DNA from 2 places in the Cytobacillus gottheilii genome. Region 2 is predicted to be linked to the other one. Evidence: riboswitches for the same ligand, from Rfam matches in the RefSeq annotation. Region 2 holds a riboswitch; the other holds the start of a gene.
The links. Region 2 has a riboswitch for FMN ahead of ribD (bifunctional diaminohydroxyphosphoribosylaminopyrimidine deaminase/5-amino-6-(5-phosphoribosylamino)uracil reductase RibD). Riboswitches for the same ligand answer to the same signal wherever they lie in the genome.

Region 1: it holds a riboswitch for FMN, as region 2 does, so the genes downstream of both, J1899_RS14350 (ECF transporter S component) here and ribD (bifunctional diaminohydroxyphosphoribosylaminopyrimidine deaminase/5-amino-6-(5-phosphoribosylamino)uracil reductase RibD) in region 2, are expected to answer to the same signal.

Annotation. Positions count from the first base shown of each region.
Region 1 is NZ_CP071709.1:2,896,903-2,905,224, reverse strand. It holds gene J1899_RS14370 (hypothetical protein) at 1-113, shown strand, start outside; gene J1899_RS14365 (peptidoglycan DD-metalloendopeptidase family protein) at 372-1,325, shown strand; gene J1899_RS14360 (histidinol-phosphatase) at 1,454-2,266, shown strand; gene serA (phosphoglycerate dehydrogenase) at 2,349-3,923, opposite strand; FMN riboswitch at 4,109-4,286, shown strand; gene J1899_RS14350 (ECF transporter S component) at 4,441-5,031, shown strand; gene J1899_RS14345 (ferredoxin) at 5,129-5,377, opposite strand; gene J1899_RS14340 (YpbB family protein) at 5,659-6,717, shown strand; gene J1899_RS14335 (RecQ family ATP-dependent DNA helicase) at 6,714-8,228, shown strand; gene J1899_RS14330 (CPBP family intramembrane glutamic endopeptidase) at 8,225-8,322, shown strand, end outside.
Region 2 is NZ_CP071709.1:3,615,985-3,624,306, reverse strand. It holds gene J1899_RS17940 (PTS mannitol transporter subunit IIA) at 1-102, shown strand, start outside; gene J1899_RS17935 (mannitol-1-phosphate 5-dehydrogenase) at 104-1,243, shown strand; gene J1899_RS17930 (glucosaminidase domain-containing protein) at 1,455-2,297, shown strand; gene J1899_RS17925 (hypothetical protein) at 2,405-2,551, opposite strand; gene J1899_RS17920 (manganese catalase) at 2,815-3,675, shown strand; FMN riboswitch at 3,839-3,985, shown strand; gene ribD (bifunctional diaminohydroxyphosphoribosylaminopyrimidine deaminase/5-amino-6-(5-phosphoribosylamino)uracil reductase RibD) at 4,275-5,378, shown strand; gene ribE (riboflavin synthase) at 5,363-6,007, shown strand; gene J1899_RS17905 (bifunctional 3,4-dihydroxy-2-butanone-4-phosphate synthase/GTP cyclohydrolase II) at 6,024-7,211, shown strand; gene ribH (6,7-dimethyl-8-ribityllumazine synthase) at 7,259-7,723, shown strand; gene J1899_RS17895 (collagen-like protein) at 7,947-8,322, opposite strand, start outside.

The DNA of each region.
Region 1 (8,322 bases), 720 kb from region 2:
TTCATTACGAGCATGTCAGAGTGGAAAATGCAGATGTTGATACAATTGGCAGATTTAACCTCAGTCAGGAGCTGGAACTTCCAATAGCACCAAATCAAAAAGAGTTGCCTTAAAACGAGCCTATATGCTCGTTTTTTTTTTTTTATTGCATAATCACCCTGTATAGGGACACATACTAAAAAACGTGTCTTTGCTGAGAGACTCTCAAATATTTAATGTTCTAATTATGTACATGCCTTCATAGGCTGTGAAAGAGAGTTTTAGAATAAAAGGCTGCTGCACATTTGAAATAAATTTCTGCTTTATTTGGTTGGAAAATATGTGCTTAAAGCTTCGAAAATAAGCTGCAGTCAAAATTAGGAGGAAAAACATTGAAGGATTATATAAAGCGTTTATTAATCGCTGGGGGTTTGGCGCTTTGTGTTAGTTTGCTGTTTCTTGGTGGAAAGACAATAAAAGCTGAAACGTTTAATATTACGAACGAAACAACACACTGGATATGGCCAGCTGATGGAGTCATTACAGATACTTTTGGGACAAGAAATGGAAAACATAAAGGGATTGATATAGCAGCAGACTCGGGAACACCTATTTACGCTGTAGATCAGGGTACGATCACGAAATCCTATTATTCTGGTTCTTACGGTCATGTTATTTTTGTCAAACATAAGAATGGCACTGAAACGATATATGCCCATTTACAAGAGCGCCTTGGGGAAGAAGGAGATGAAGTAGAACAAGGAGAGGTAATTGGCAAGATGGGCAGTACTGGAAACTCTTCTGGCGTACATTTACATTTCGAAATACATAAACATGAATGGACATATGAAAAAGAGAATGCTCTTGATCCATTTTTAGCTTTTGGTCCTGAATCACTGGGTGATTCAGTCGAAGTATTTGGAAGAGAGGATTCTGCTGTTAACATAAGGACTGCAGCTGTACTCAATGAATTTGGTTCAAGAGGACAGAATTATGATCATGAATCAGAGGAAGATGAAAACAATAGTGCAAAAAAGACAGAGGAACATGAGTCTATTACCCATATTGTGCAGAGCGGTGAAACCCTATGGGATATTTCAGTTCAGTATAAAATGGATGTCATCTCCATTCAAGAGGCAAACAAGCTTGACTCAGATCATATTGAGCCTGAACAAAGTTTAATAATTCCCGACATAGATCCTGATAAGGTTTATTTGGTGAAAAGAGGGGATACCTTGTCTTCTATTGCTGAAGAGAAGAATCTTACAGTACAAGAGTTAAAAGATTTAAATATGTTAAATGACGATACAATTCAAATAAATGAGAGAATCATGATCTCAAATTAACCTTTTTTCTCCTGCTCGATCGCTGTTTTTCAACAGAGCAGGAGTTTTTTAGTGAGAAAATCAAACTTGTCCATTGCCTGATTTTTCTGATAAGCGTATAATGATGTCTAAATTAAGGGGGAGATTACATGCTCACGGATTATCATAATCATTTGGAAAACGGAACGCTATCATTAGATTATTTAACAAAATTTACAGATAAGGCAAAAGAACATGGAATAGAAAGCTTTGGTATTTCAGAACATGCTTATCATTTTTACCAGACGGCTGATATATTACAGAATCCATGGGTAAATGAAAGACGCTATTACGATATGAAAGACTATGAAGCTTTATTTCAGCAGGCTTGGAAACGTGATATAGATGTCAAAATGTCAATAGAAATGGATTATACTCCAGGAAAGCATAAAGAAATGGAGCAATTTATCAAAAGCTATGATTTCGATTATGTGATTGGCTCCATTCATTGGGTCGGTGACTTCGGCATTGATTTAGCTGAGTACAGAAAAGAATGGGACAGAAGAGACGTTGCACAAGTCTATAAGGCTTATTTTGACCAGGTTGTTACATTGGCAGAGTCTAATTTATTTGATATCGTCGGTCATCTTGATTTAGTGAAAATATTTAAATATGTACCAGATGATGAAGAATTTTTACTTCAGCAATATGAACGGGCAACTGATGCATTAGCGAAGTCAAAGACTTGTGTAGAAATCAGCACGGCCGGGTTAAGAAAACCGGTTGGCGAAATATATCCAGATCCTAGATTGCTGCAAAAATGCTTCGAGAAAAACATTCCGATTGTTTTATCATCAGATGCCCATTTTCCAGAACATGTCGGAGCGAACTTTGATCAAGCTCTGAAACTTGCAAAAGAGATTGGTTATACATCAATTATGACTTTTTCAAAGGGAGAAAGAAAAGAATACCCGATTGGCTAACGAGACGGATTGAGAAGGAAATAAAATATAAAGCGCGCTGCATATTTGCGGCGCGCTTTTAGCTTTTGTTAAAGGTAAACTGCTAAAGCAAAATGGAATTAATGGATACAATGTCCTCTAACTTAGATAAAGCGGATAATGTTTGTTCCTCTATTGGATTATCAAATGATAAGACCATAATCGCTTCTCCACCGGCTTCTTTCCGGCCAACTTGCATGGTGGCAATATTGACTGATAAGTCACCCAGAATTTTTCCTACGCGGCCAATGACCCCAGGGCGGTCCATATGCTGAATATATAGAAGGTTTCCATCTGGGAGAAAGTCAATATTAAAGCCATTTAAAAAAACAATTCGAGGACCATAATGATCAATATATGTTCCTCTTACAGTGAAAGCCGAGTCTTCTCCTTTAGCTGTCACCGTAATGCAATTAGAATAGCCAAATGCGTCTACAGAGATTTTTTCACCAATTGTAATGCCGCGCTCTTTTGCTGTTAACAGGGCATTTACTTCATTTACATAAGCATCAATTCTGTTCTTGAAAAAGCCGGAAATTAGCGCTTTTGTTAAGTATGGTGTTTCTAAGTCTGTTGCCGATCCAGAATAGGTGATGCTCAATTCATGAATACCGGTTTTTACACATTGAGACAGGATCGCTCCCATTTGTTTAGCGAGCTGATGAAAAGGCTGCAACTTAGCATATAAGTCTTTTGATATGGCAGGTAAATTGATTGAATTGGAAACAGGCATATCTTCAAGGAATAACCGGACTTCCTTTGCAACTTGTGTAGCTACATTTAATTGAGCTTCTTTTGTTGATGCCCCGAGGTGAGGGGTGGCAATGACTTGATCAAATTTAAGAAGCGGGTGCTCTCCGGGCGGTTCTAATTCAAAAACATCAAGTGCTGCACCAGCTACATGTCCGCTCCCAATATAGTCAGCGAGAGCGAGTTCATCAATAATACCTCCGCGTGCACAATTTAAGAAATATACGCCTTTCTTGGTGAGTGATAAGCTTTTAGAATTAATAAGTCCTTTGGTTTCTGGAGTGAGTGGTGTATGTACGGTGATAATATCAGATGATTGAAGCAACTGCTCTAGTGATGCGGATTCAACGCCAAGTTTAGCTGCACGTTCTTTAGTTAAAAATGGATCAAAGACTGTGATCGTCATGCCAAAAGCCTTGGCGCGTTTAGCAAGCTCTGCTCCGATTCTGCCTAATCCAACAATTCCTAATGTTTTTCCATGAAGCTCCGTTCCAACAAATGTACTGCGTTTCCATTCTGTGTTTTTTACGCTTACATAAGCTTGTGGAATCCTTCTCATTAACGAAGCCATCATAGCAAAGGTATGCTCCGCCGTTGAGATTGTATTGCCGTCTGGTGCATTGACGACTACGATCCCTTTCTTAGTGGCAGCCGGAACATCAATATTGTCTACGCCTACTCCTGCTCTGCCAATAATTTTCAAGTTAGGCATTTGATCCAACAGCTGTTCAGTAACTTTAGTAGCACTTCTGACAAGCAAAGCATCAATGCTTTCAAGACGAACGGATGGATCATCACTTTTCTTCTGAATAATTTCTAGATTAGGCATGTCGAGAAGCGGTTTGAGTCCTTCAGCATTTATAGCATCTGAAACTAATACGGTATACATAAGATCCCCCTGGAGAGTGCGATTTTTTTGACTATTTTACAAGAACGCCAATAGTCTGTCAATTTAAATTATGCACTAATGTAAAAAGGAAACGCTTTAAAGAGTTAAAATACTTGGTCTGAGATTTATTTCTTCACAAAAGGATCTTTCTTCAGTATAATGTACCTGTATGATAATTTAATATGGTCTATCTTCGGGGCAGGGTGAAATTCCCGACCGGCGGTGATAAGCACAATGCTTTAAGCCCGCGAGCCTGATTGTATGGTGTGATGATGCACTTCACTCACAAGCCATACGTTAAATTAAGCAGGATTTGGTGCGATTCCAAAGCCGACAGTACAGTCTGGATGGGAGAAGATGGAGGTTCCGCAAGCGTTCAAAAAATGCAGGATTTTGAGCGTTTATTAAAGCGTGCCTATTTCTCCCTCAAGTACACACTTGGGGGTTTTTTAATGCCGCTTACTTTGCTGAACCTTTCTTCTTTAGGAGAGATAGCCTAAAAAGGAGAGAGGAAAAAATGAAAAAATTGAATGTAAAAGCTTATGTAGCAATTGGAATGCTGAGCAGTATCGCATATGTATTAATGCTGCTGAACTTCCCGCTGCCGCCATTTCCAAACTTTCTAATGATTGATTTCAGTGATATTCCTGCACTAATCGCTGCATTAATCTTTGGACCGCTGGCTGGCATTTTGGTTGAATTATTTAAAAATATTCTGGATTATTTTATGACAGGAAGTGCTACTGGAGTTCCTGTTGGACATATATCGAATTTTCTTGCTGGAATCTTATTTGTTCTTCCCGTTTACTATATTTTCAATCGTCTTAAATCGAAAAAAGGAATGACAATTGGACTGATCTCGGGTTCAATCATCATGGCGATTATGATGAGCGTACTCAATTATATAGTGATTCTTCCGGCGTACACATTCTTTTTGAATTTTCCTGCGATGTCTGCTCCTGAAATGCGGACAATGGTTGTTACGGGGATCCTGCCTTTTAATATCATCAAAGGATTATTGATTGCAGCCGTATTTATGCTGATTTACTCTAAAATGAGTGTATGGATAACCAAACAAAGTCAAAATACACTTAAAAGTGCCGTTTAAATGTAAAAAGAGCAGCCTAAGAAGCTGCTCTTTTTATTTACACCTTAAAAAGAAAAATCTCCTTTCAGCTGAAAGGAGATTTTAGAAGAAACCTTTTTTATTCGTATTTAAGCGGATCTCCCTCAAAGGAATCATCTGCCACTTTAATAGAATCAGTTGGACAGCCTTCAAAAGCATCCATCATATCGTCCATTAGAACATCAGGAACTTCAACCGTACCCTGGTTATCATCTAATGTAACAAAGGCAATGCCTTCATCATCATAATCATAAATATCTGGAGCAGCAGCTCCGCAAGCCCCGCATGCGATACATGTATCTTTGTCAACGATTGTATATTTAGCCATCTTAAAAAAACCTCCTGAATGAATTAAAAAAAGAAATATATCTTGTTCTTCTGCGCGCTGCAGAATCTCGTCCCTCATTCCTATTGTAAAACTGAAACTTCAACTTTTCAATAAAAAGATGTTGAGAATACTTATCACAGTAGGGTTTTCGTGTTTTGTAAACGAATAAAACGCTTACATTAAACAACCCTTTTTCTTTCATGATACAATGATCGTAACGGTTTAAAAGATAACTGTTCACTTTTTAATTTATACGAAATTTGAAAAGGGGATACAATACAATGTTTGGGTGTTATAAAAAGAGCATTATCCTATATTGCCTCCACCGAATAGCAGATGAACGCACCGTCTATTCAGTTTTCCATTTATTAAACGGTAAAAAATCCTCCCAAACGATCCAAGATGCTTTTCTTTTTCAGCTCACACCATTTTTTCGTGTATATCCTTCTATGACAAGGCTGCAATTTGATCAGCACCTGTCAGAAATGATAAAGGAAATATGGATTTTAGAATATGAACCTTCTCAGTATCGTCTTACAGACCTGGGCAGAGAGGCACTAAAGGAACAATTAAAAAAGCAGCCGCTGCCTGTAAACTTAAACGGCTGGAAATATCATCAGCTATCTGTTGTATTTTGGGAAAGACTTTCATTGCTCGTACAGGTTATTTCAAACCTCATGTATAGCAATTCTAAATATTTGCCGATTCAGCGTAAAAAAGAAACACATTTATGGCTTAAACAGTTTTTACAGGACACGAAGATGGACAGGCAAGTTCTTGCCCAAAAAGTGTTTAATGAAGTGGTCGATTGTCTAGAAAATAGCACAAGTATACAGCCGGAGTTTTTGATCAGCAGGCTGACCGGAGCGGAGACAATTGGTCTTACGAAAGAACAGGCAGCATTACAGTATTCAATGGACCAGGATTATTTTGAGCTGCAGTTTCAAAGTATTCTGCATACTATGCTTACGGTGATAAAAGAGAAACCTGTTCAATTGCCATTGCTGAATAAAGTAATACAGTCTGCTGAAACTGAATTTACGATGACCGTCTCTGCGCAAAGAACGGAAGAATTATTGCAGCAGGGCTTCACAATTGAAGAAATAGCAACTTTTAGAAAGCTAAAGAGAAACACAATAGAGGACCATATTGTCGAACTTGCACTCAACAAGCCTGATTTTGAAATAGGAAGATTTGTTACTGATAAAAATGTGGCCGAAATAGCAGAAGCAGTAAAAAAAGTAACATCGAAACAGCTAAAACATATTAAAACGATTGTTCCGCATGCACAGTATTTTGAAATAAGGTTAGTGCTTGCGGTATTTGGTGACTCACTATGATAATTGAAGAAGTATTAAAAGAACGTTTTGGCTATAGCCATTTCAGAAGCGGTCAAAAAGAAGTTATTACCACCCTTTTAGCAGGGAAAAATACGCTGGCTATGCTTCCAACAGGTACAGGGAAATCACTCTGTTATCAGCTGCCAGGTTATATGCTAAATGGACAAGTAGTTATTGTGTCCCCTTTGCTTTCTTTAATGCAGGATCAGGTTGATCAGCTGAAAATAAATGGAGAAAAAAGTGTCATTGCCATTAATTCTTTTTTATCGTTTGATGAAAAGCTGAATGCTTTAAGACAATTAAATACATTTAAATTTATTTTTATCTCACCGGAAATGCTGGTGACAGAAAATGTTTTAGCAAGAATGAAAAGTTTAAATATCGCCTTGTTTGTTATTGATGAAGCTCATTGTATATCGCAATGGGGTCATGATTTTAGACCAGATTACTTAAAGCTGGGTTATATTCGCGAGCAGCTGGGAAATCCCCTGACAGTTGCCCTGACAGCAACGGCAACAAGTGAAGTCCGTGCCGATATCATTCATTCACTTTCACTTCAGGATTGCGAACAAATTATTTATTCTGTTAACAGACCTAACATTACAATTGCTGTAGAGCACTTTCAGCATTATCGGGAAAAAAGGGATCGCTTAATTGAACTTGCAAAAAGATTACAAGGACCCGGTATTGTTTACTTTTCAAGTAAAAAATTGGCAGAGCAAATAGCTGCTGATTTAAAACAGCAGGGAGTCGGAAATGTGATGCCATACCATGGTGGTCTTGAGCAGGAGACTAGAATGCTCATTCAGCAGCAATTTCTTCATGGGCAGCTGGATCTTATATGTGCCACAAGTGCTTTCGGGATGGGAATCAATAAAGAAAATATCCGATATGTCATTCATTTTCATATGCCGATGCAATTTGAATCGTATGTGCAGGAAATTGGCCGAGCCGGGAGGGATGGTCATCCCTCTATTGCATTTATGCTTTATAGTGCGGGAGATGAAATGCTTCAGCATCAGTTAATTGAAGGAGAGCTGCCGGATGAATCACAAATATCCCTTCTTGAAAACTGGCTGAATGAACAAAAACCAACCCTTCAGAATGTGACAGAGTTTGAAGAAGAATTATCATTGATTTGCGGATTGAATGAAATTCAGCTTAGATTAACTCTTGATTACTTAAAGAATTGCCTGGCTAACGGAAATGACTTCTCAGTGTTCAGTTCTAAATTTAAAAACTTTATTAGGGAACGTCTGGATAGTAAAAAAAGTAAAATTGAAGAAATGGTCAATTGGATCCGTTCGGAAAAGTGCAGAAGACTTCAGCTGCTTGATTACTTTGAAGAGTCGGAGCAGCAGCAGATGAATGATTGCTGTGATCATTGCGGATTTTCGATAGTGCCATTTGAGCGCATAGAAGCAGAAAATACAGAAAGCAAACACAAAGAGGTCAACTGGAAAGAAAGATTGGCAGACATACTGCTGAAGAAACGAGAGGGAGAGCATTGAAGAATCGCCAAAGTGATTTATTGGAGGAAATTTCTGATCGTGAGCTCGTATTTCACCTATATTTGACGCAAGTTATTCTGCTAGCACTTTCAGC
Region 2 (8,322 bases):
TCACAAATTGCCATTGTATGTTCTGAAGAAGAAAACGTAGAAAAAATTGTTAAAGCTACATCTGCTGAAGAGATTCTATCCTTATTTGATGAGGTGAACTAATATGTTAGCCGTACATTTTGGCGGAGGAAATATTGGACGCGGCTTTATTGGAAAGCTTTTATCTGATGCAGGCTATGAAGTCGTTTTCGTTGATGTTAATGATGAAATAGTGGACCTTTTAAATGAAAAAAGAGAATACAAAGTGGTACTCGCTGCCGATCAAAGCGAAGAAACGATTGTAAAAAATGTGAGAGCGATCAATAGCAAAACAAACAGTGATGAGGTTATTTCAGCAATCGCGAAGGCCGACCTAGTGACAACGGCAGTTGGACCTACTGTGCTTGGGATTATTGCGAATTTAATTCGTGATGGATTAAAGATGAGAGCAGAAGCAGGCTCTAATCCATTAAACATTATTGCTTGTGAGAATATGATTGGCGGCAGCAGCTTCTTAAAAGAGAAGGTATATGAATCCCTCAATACAGATCAAGCTGAAAAATTTGATCAATTGTTTGCTTTCCCTAATGCGGCTGTTGACCGTATCGTCCCTATTCAAACAAATGAAGATAAACTAATGGTGCTTGTTGAACCATTTTACGAGTGGGCTGTAGATCAGTCGATGATGATCGGAGAGGTTCCTGCTATCGAAGGAGTCACCTTTGTCGATGATTTAAGTCCATATATCGAACGCAAATTGTTTACCGTGAATACAGGTCATGCTGCAGCAGCATATTTAGGATATGAGGCTGGTCTAAAAACAATTAAAGATGCAATGGAAGACGATCACGTACTTGAAGCAGTAAGAAACACGCTTCAGGAAACTGGTGCGGTATTAGTAGAAAAGTACGGATTCAATTCTGAAGAACACCAGCAATATATCAATAAAATTGTGGGCAGATTTAAGAATCCGCATATTAATGATGATATTACTCGTGTGGCAAGAGGTCCGCTCCGCAAGCTTGGCAGAAATGACAGACTTGTGAGCCCTGCTGTTCAGTATATTCAATACTTAGAAAAGAATCCTGAAAACTTGGCGAAAGTAATCGCTGCTGCCCTAAAGTATGATGTTCAGGAAGATCCAGAAGCAGTGGAGCTTCAAGAAAAGATCAAAGCAAATGGTTATGAAGAAACAATGGTTCAGGTATGTGGTCTATCAAAGGATCATCCATTAGTTGAGCTAGTTTTAAAGAACTTAAAGTAAAAAAGAGATACCTTTGTAAATGAATAATAAGCCGCTTTAAAGCTGAATCCATTAGCTTTGAAGCGGCTTTTTCTTGTGGGGGGTGAAGAAGGGGTATATCAAAATGGCAGGTTTTCATTACGCAGTTTAATAGAAAGAGGCAAATGCCTTCCTAATTACCCTGTCTGTTTTCACTTAATTTTCATATTATAGAATTAAAGGAGGTTTTTGAATGACATTTATAGCAGAAATTGCTCCGTATGCCAAGCGAGTACAAGAGGAATCTAATATCTTAGCTTCTTTGTTAATTTCCCAGGCTATTTTAGAATCCGCGTGGGGAAAGAGTAAGCTTGCAAAAGAAGGGAAGAACTTATTCGGCATTAAGGGATCGTACAACGGCCAGTCTGTGGAAATGCCGACTTGGGAAGTAGTCAAAGGGCAAAAGGTAGAAATACTGGCTGCATTCAGAAAGTATCCAAGCTGGTATGAGTCGTTTCAAGATCTGGCCAATCTCTATTTAAAAGGAGTATCCTGGGATCGACATAAATATAAACTCATTATTGGGGAGAGTAATTATCGTACTGCTGCCAATGCTGTCCAATCTGCAGGCTATGCTACAGACCCTGACTATGCACAAAAGCTGATTACCATTATTGAATCTCATAACCTTACAAAATATGACCTTGCTATTCATCCTTCTCAGATTCAGACGCCAGCTTCACAATCTCAAAAATATTATAAAGTTGTACAAGCTATCCCCGGTTACTTCACAGCTGACAATGCCAAATCACGTACAAGTCAAAGGACGGTCATTAAGGAAGGAACATATATTGTTTTTAATGAAAGCCAAGGGATGATTAATATTACTATGACAAAAGGGGTACCCGGTTCCTGGATTAATCCCAACGATCATGCACCTATAGACAAACAGGCTGTTTATCATCTTGTTGCAGCAGGTGAAACACTTTCAGAACTTGCTGTAAAATATGGAACTTCTATTCAGGCTATTAGTGCTCTGAATACGCTGAAAAACGTGAATACCATTTATATAGGGCAAAAATTAAGAATTAAGTAATCGCTGAACTGATCTCACTCGATTTACGCGCTTTTACCTTACAAAAAACAGGGCAGATTCTTTTGTTTTCTTAAAAATATATAATGTATTAAATCTTACGGAGCTTATCACTTTAGATGAGTTCCTTTTATTTCGGAATGATGAACAAGGATCACCTGTCCGGTCTGGTGGTCCAGCAGTTCCCAGTATCCAGATTGATATTTAAAGAGTACCTCGTATTTCTCTCCATTGTATTCAACATGTTCAACAGTCATATTGAAGATTTCCTCCACTTTTATAGGTCTTTCTATTCATTTTATATTCCTGCAAAAAAATTAGCAGAGGTCGTTTAAGTCGAATTTTCGTGGAAAACAGCAACTTATGACGAAAATACTCAGTTTTTCTATAAAATTATAACTTTAGGAATAATTATGAAGAAATTGAATGATTCAGAAGGTTTGTTTCCCCGGGACATACACATCCATTTAAATGCTACAATATACTGCTTCTGTTAAGACAAATAAATAGGGGTGTGTCTATGTTTTTTCATAAAAAAGAACTGCAATATCATGCAAAGCCGGAAAGACCTGATCCGATTTTTGCTCGTCAGCTTCAGGAAGTGCTTGGCGGTCAATGGGGTGAAATCTCTGTAGCCATGCAATATTTATTTCAGGGATGGAATTTAAGAGGTAATGGAAAATATAAAGACTTATTAATGGATACTGGTGCAGAAGAGCTTGCACATATTGAAATGCTTGCAACAATGATCGCACGCCTTTTGGATGGAGCGCCTGTTGGCGATTTAGAAACTGCTGCCAAAGATCCGGTTATTGGTGCTATTTTAGGCGGTATGAACCCGCAGCATGCCATCGTTTCTGGGTTAGGTGCCATGCCTGCAGACGCTATGGGTAACCGCTGGACAGCAAATTATATTATCGCTAGCGGTAACTTATTGGCTGATTTTAGAATGAATTTAACAGCAGAGTCACAGGGGCGTCTGCAGGTTTCAAGACTTTATGCTGCTACGAATGATCGCGGAGTTAAAGATATGCTTTCCTGGTTAATTGCTCGTGATACGATGCACCAAAATCAATGGATTGCAGCTATTAAAGAATTAGAAGCAAAAGAAAATGTTGTCGTACCTAGTACATTCCCGCGTGAATTAGAAAAGCAGGAAGTTGCTTATACATTATTTAACTTCTCAGAAGGAAACGAAAGTGCAACAGGACGTTGGGCACACGGTAAGAGCATGGATGGACTTGGAACATTTAATTATGTAGAAAACCCGGTCCCTCTTGCGAATAAACCAAAGTTAAAGCCTGCTCCAGAATATATTTTTGACACACCTCCAGCGGTTGTAAAAGGAAGAGATGAACAGATTCCACCAAATTTAATCTAATGTAAGAGATGACCGCCTAGCTGCAGTTGGCGGTTTTTTTTGTGCATGTTTTATGTGGAGTTCAGATTAGTTTCCCGGTGCGTGTGAATATTATGACATTTACTAAAATGAGTAAAAAAATATGATTTTGTGAATATATGTGCTAAATTATAAACGTACATAGAAAACACTTCGGGGCAAGGTGGAAATCCTTACCGGCGGTGATCGAGCGTGCATGCCTCGTTAGTCCGTGACCCGGATTCCTTTGGATTCGGTGGAGCTGGTGTAAATCCGGCACCGACAGTGAAAGTCTGGATGGGAGAAGTTGTCTTTTATATGTACAATGCTCAGGTGAAATCTGCCCTCTTTTAGAGAAGCTGGTCTTTTCCGAATGGATATAAGATTAAGCTTTTATTTGCTATATGTTATTTGCAGAGGCTGGCCAAGAGATCATGGGACTAGTTAAAACAACTTTCTAAGTGTTTTTTTAAGTTGTTTCTATTTGCTGATTAGTTTATCTTTTGCAGAAGAAAAGGAATTGTCATTCTTCCTGCAAGAGGATTCTTCAGTATGTCCTTGTTCTAATTTGTGCTTGCCGTTTTCTAAAAGGAGGGGTGCTATTGAATGATGAATATTATATGAGAATTGCGCTTGACCTAGCGAGATCTGCTGAGGGACAAACATCTCCAAACCCTCTTGTTGGTGCTGTTTGTGTGAAAGATGGCCAGATTATAGGTACTGGTGCGCATCTAAAAGCCGGTACACCACATGCAGAAGTTCATGCCATTACAATGGCGCATGATCGTGCTAAAGGAGCAGATCTTTATGTCACTCTTGAACCGTGTGCACATAGAGGCAAAACACCTCCTTGTACAAATCTCATTATAAATAGCGGTATTCGCCGTGTTGTTATTGCCTGTACTGATCCGAATCCTTTAGTAAAAGGAAAAGGAATTTCCCAGCTGAAACAAGCAGGAATTGAAGTAGTCACAGGCGTTTTAGAAAAAGAGGCAGCATTTTTAAACCGAGCATTTTTTCACTATATCCAATACGGTACTCCATATGTCACCTTAAAAGCAGCCGCCACTCTCGATGGCCGGATTGCCGCATCATCAGGAGACAGCAAATGGATCACTTCCAGAGAAGCTAGGGAAGATGTCCATTATCTTCGCCATATCCATGATGCCATCCTAGTAGGTGCACAAACCGTAATTGCTGATAACCCTTTCCTCACCACCCGTTTGCCCCATGGTGGAAAGAATCCCATTCGAATTGTTTTAGACCGGCGCTTACAGACGCCAAATACAGCAAATGTCGTAACTGACGAAGCTGTAAAGACGATTATTTTTACACAAGTTCCTTTGGAAGAGCAAATTAAGCAATACGAGTCTAGTTTTGTTCATATAGAAGTTATTCCGAAGTCGCAGGCTTTTTTACCGTCTGTATTAAAGTATTTAGGCGGTATTGGTGTGATGACATTATTGGTAGAAGGGGGAAGCCGTGTTCATTCGAGTTTTATTGATGAGAACTTGGCGGACGAACTTTACTTATATCTTGCACCAAAACTTATTGGGAATGGAATATCCTTTTTTAGCAGCGAAAAAAGAAACTGGATGAAAGATAGTGAGAATTTGCATATTTTGGATATGCGAACATTCGGACTAGATTTACGTCTGCATGCACAGTTTCAAAAGGAGGAATCTGCTTCTTGTTTACTGGAATAGTAGAAGAAATCGGTATAATTTCAGGCATACATCATGAACAGGACGCAATGAAACTCACTGTTCAATGTGAGAAGGTGCTTGAAGATGTAAAGATTGGTGACAGTATTGCCGTAAACGGAGTTTGCTTAACGGTTGCGTCATATGAAACCAATTCCTACACTGCCGATCTTATGCCTGAAACGTTAAAATCTACTGCTCTTCATACCTTATATGTTGGCAGTAAAGTGAATCTCGAACGAGCAATGCTGGCGAACAGCCGATTTGGCGGTCATATTGTATCAGGCCATATCGATGCAACTGGAAAAATTAATAGAATTAATCACAGAGGTAATGCTCTATATTTGGAAATTGGAATTGCAAAACAATGGCAGCGTTACTTCATACTAAAAGGTTCGGTTGCTGTTGACGGTACATCCCTAACCGTATTTGATGTGCATGAAGACCACTTTGTTATTTCCCTTATACCAACAACACAGATGGACTCTATATTAGGATCTAAGCAAGTGGGTGACCTCGTAAATATTGAATGTGATATGTTAGCCAAATATACGGAAAAACTGCTTCGCTATGAAAATACAACAACTACTAATCTGACAGCTGAAATGCTGACAAGAAATGGCTTTTTATAAAAAGGAGTGCGGACGCATGTATGCTTCAGTGGAAAAAGCAATAGAAGAGCTAAAGAAGGGTAAGGCCATCATTGTCGTGGACGATGAACAGCGCGAGAATGAAGGTGATTTTATCGCACTTGGAGAATTTGCAACACCTGAAATGATAAATTTTATGGCAACGGAGGGCAAAGGGCTTATCTGTGTTCCAATTACTGAAGAAAAGGCAGAGCAGCTTGAATTGCCTTTAATGACAGCACAAAATACAGATTCTCATGGAACAGCCTTTACAATTAGCATTGATCATTCTTCTAGCCATACAGGCATTTCTGCATTTGAACGTTCTGAAACCGTTCAAAAAATGATGGAAACTTCTGCTATGGCGAAAGACTTTAAAAAACCAGGTCATATTTTCCCTCTTATTGCCCAAACAGGAGGGGTATTAAAACGAGCAGGGCACACAGAGGCAGCTGTTGATTTAGCCAGATTAGCCGGCTCTGAACCTGTTGGTGTTATTTGCGAAATTATGAATAGTGATGGCACGATGGCGAGAGGACCTCAGCTTAAAGATATTGCTGAGAAATTTGATCTTGTGATTTTAACAATTAAAGAATTGATCGCTTATCGCCGCCAAAAAGAGCAGTTAATTGAAAAAGTGGTGGAGATTTCTTTGCCAACCGATTTCGGTTTGTTCAGAGCGGTGACATTTACTGAAGTTCTGACTGGCCAAGAGCATATTGCACTTGTCAAAGGAGAGGTCAAAGGAGAGTCAGATGTCCTAGTTAGAGTACATTCTGAATGCCTGACTGGTGATGTATTTGGCTCTTTTCGCTGTGACTGCGGGCCGCAGCTTCACGCTGCAATGGCTCAAATTGAAGCGGAGGGTCAAGGAGTTCTTCTCTATATGAGGCAGGAAGGCAGAGGGATCGGTCTCGTCAATAAGATGAAAGCATATAAGCTGCAGGAAGAAGGATACGATACGGTTCAAGCAAACGAAAAGCTTGGCTTTGCTCCTGACCTGCGCGACTATGGTATTGGTGCTCAAATTTTACGAGATTTAGGTCTTTCATCCATTCGCCTTTTAACGAATAATCCAAGAAAAATTGCGGGAATTGAAGGACATGGATTGAAGGTGACGGACCGTATGCCTATTCAGATGCCGGTTAGAGAAGAGAATGCATTGTATATGCAAGTGAAGAAAGAAAAAATGGGACACCTTTTTTAAAAGATAATATATTTGAACGGAAAAATTAAAATTCGAGGAGAATATAAATGACAATTATACATGAAGGTAATTTAATAGGTACGGATCTAAAAATAGGAATTGTAGTTTCCAGGTTTAATGAATTTATTACAAGTAAATTGCTGGGAGCAGCTGAAGATGCTTTAAAGAGACATGGCGTAAGTGATGACAATATTGAGGTGGCGTGGGTGCCTGGAGCGTATGAAATTCCATTGGTTGCAAAGAAAATGGCAGCATCTCAGAAATATGATGCCATCGTAGCACTCGGAACAGTTATTCGCGGAGCTACTCCTCATTTTGATTATGTTTGCAGTGAGGTATCTAAAGGAGTTGCTGCAATCAATATGCAAGAGGGCATACCAGTTATTTTTGGTGTACTAACAACGAATACAATTGAGCAAGCGATTGAAAGAGCAGGAACAAAAGCAGGAAATAAAGGATGGGATTCGGCAACAGCAGCTATTGAAATGGCGAATTTAATGAAGAATTTTTAAGTGAGAAATAGAGGTAAAAAGGAAAATGAGGTTAAAAGATTGAACACATCAATTTTTCTTGAATTTACCTGGTTTTAGAGAAGGAATTAAAAACAGGTTTTAGCCGGTAATACTTACAGAAAAAAGAGCATTGAAGGCTTATTCAATGCTCTTTTAATATCCACAAATAGTAGAATTTAGCAGTAATCAAAGGATAGAATATAGTAATGCTCTACATTATTAATCAAGTAATCCGGATCATTGAGAAGACAATACCAGCCCCAGAAGCCCCTCCCAAGTTTAATCCCAGTGTTAACCCGTTTGCTAAATAAAATAATCCAATTGTATCACCCGCGTTTAGTTGTACTTCTCCTGTTAGGGTCACAGTGCCGTTTCCTAAAATGGTACGTATGGAAAGTAGCACTAGGCTTAAGTTTACGATAGGGAATAATCCTGTTATCAAGCTGGTACTAGTATTAATTCTGACAACAGAAAATGCTGGATTAACCCCTGTATCAAGACTTACGGATAGTGCAGCTGTAGTTTGATAATTTATTGTAGCTGATATGGAATATCTACCTGTTGAAGGGACTGTGAAAGTACCAGTTGCAGGATTGAAA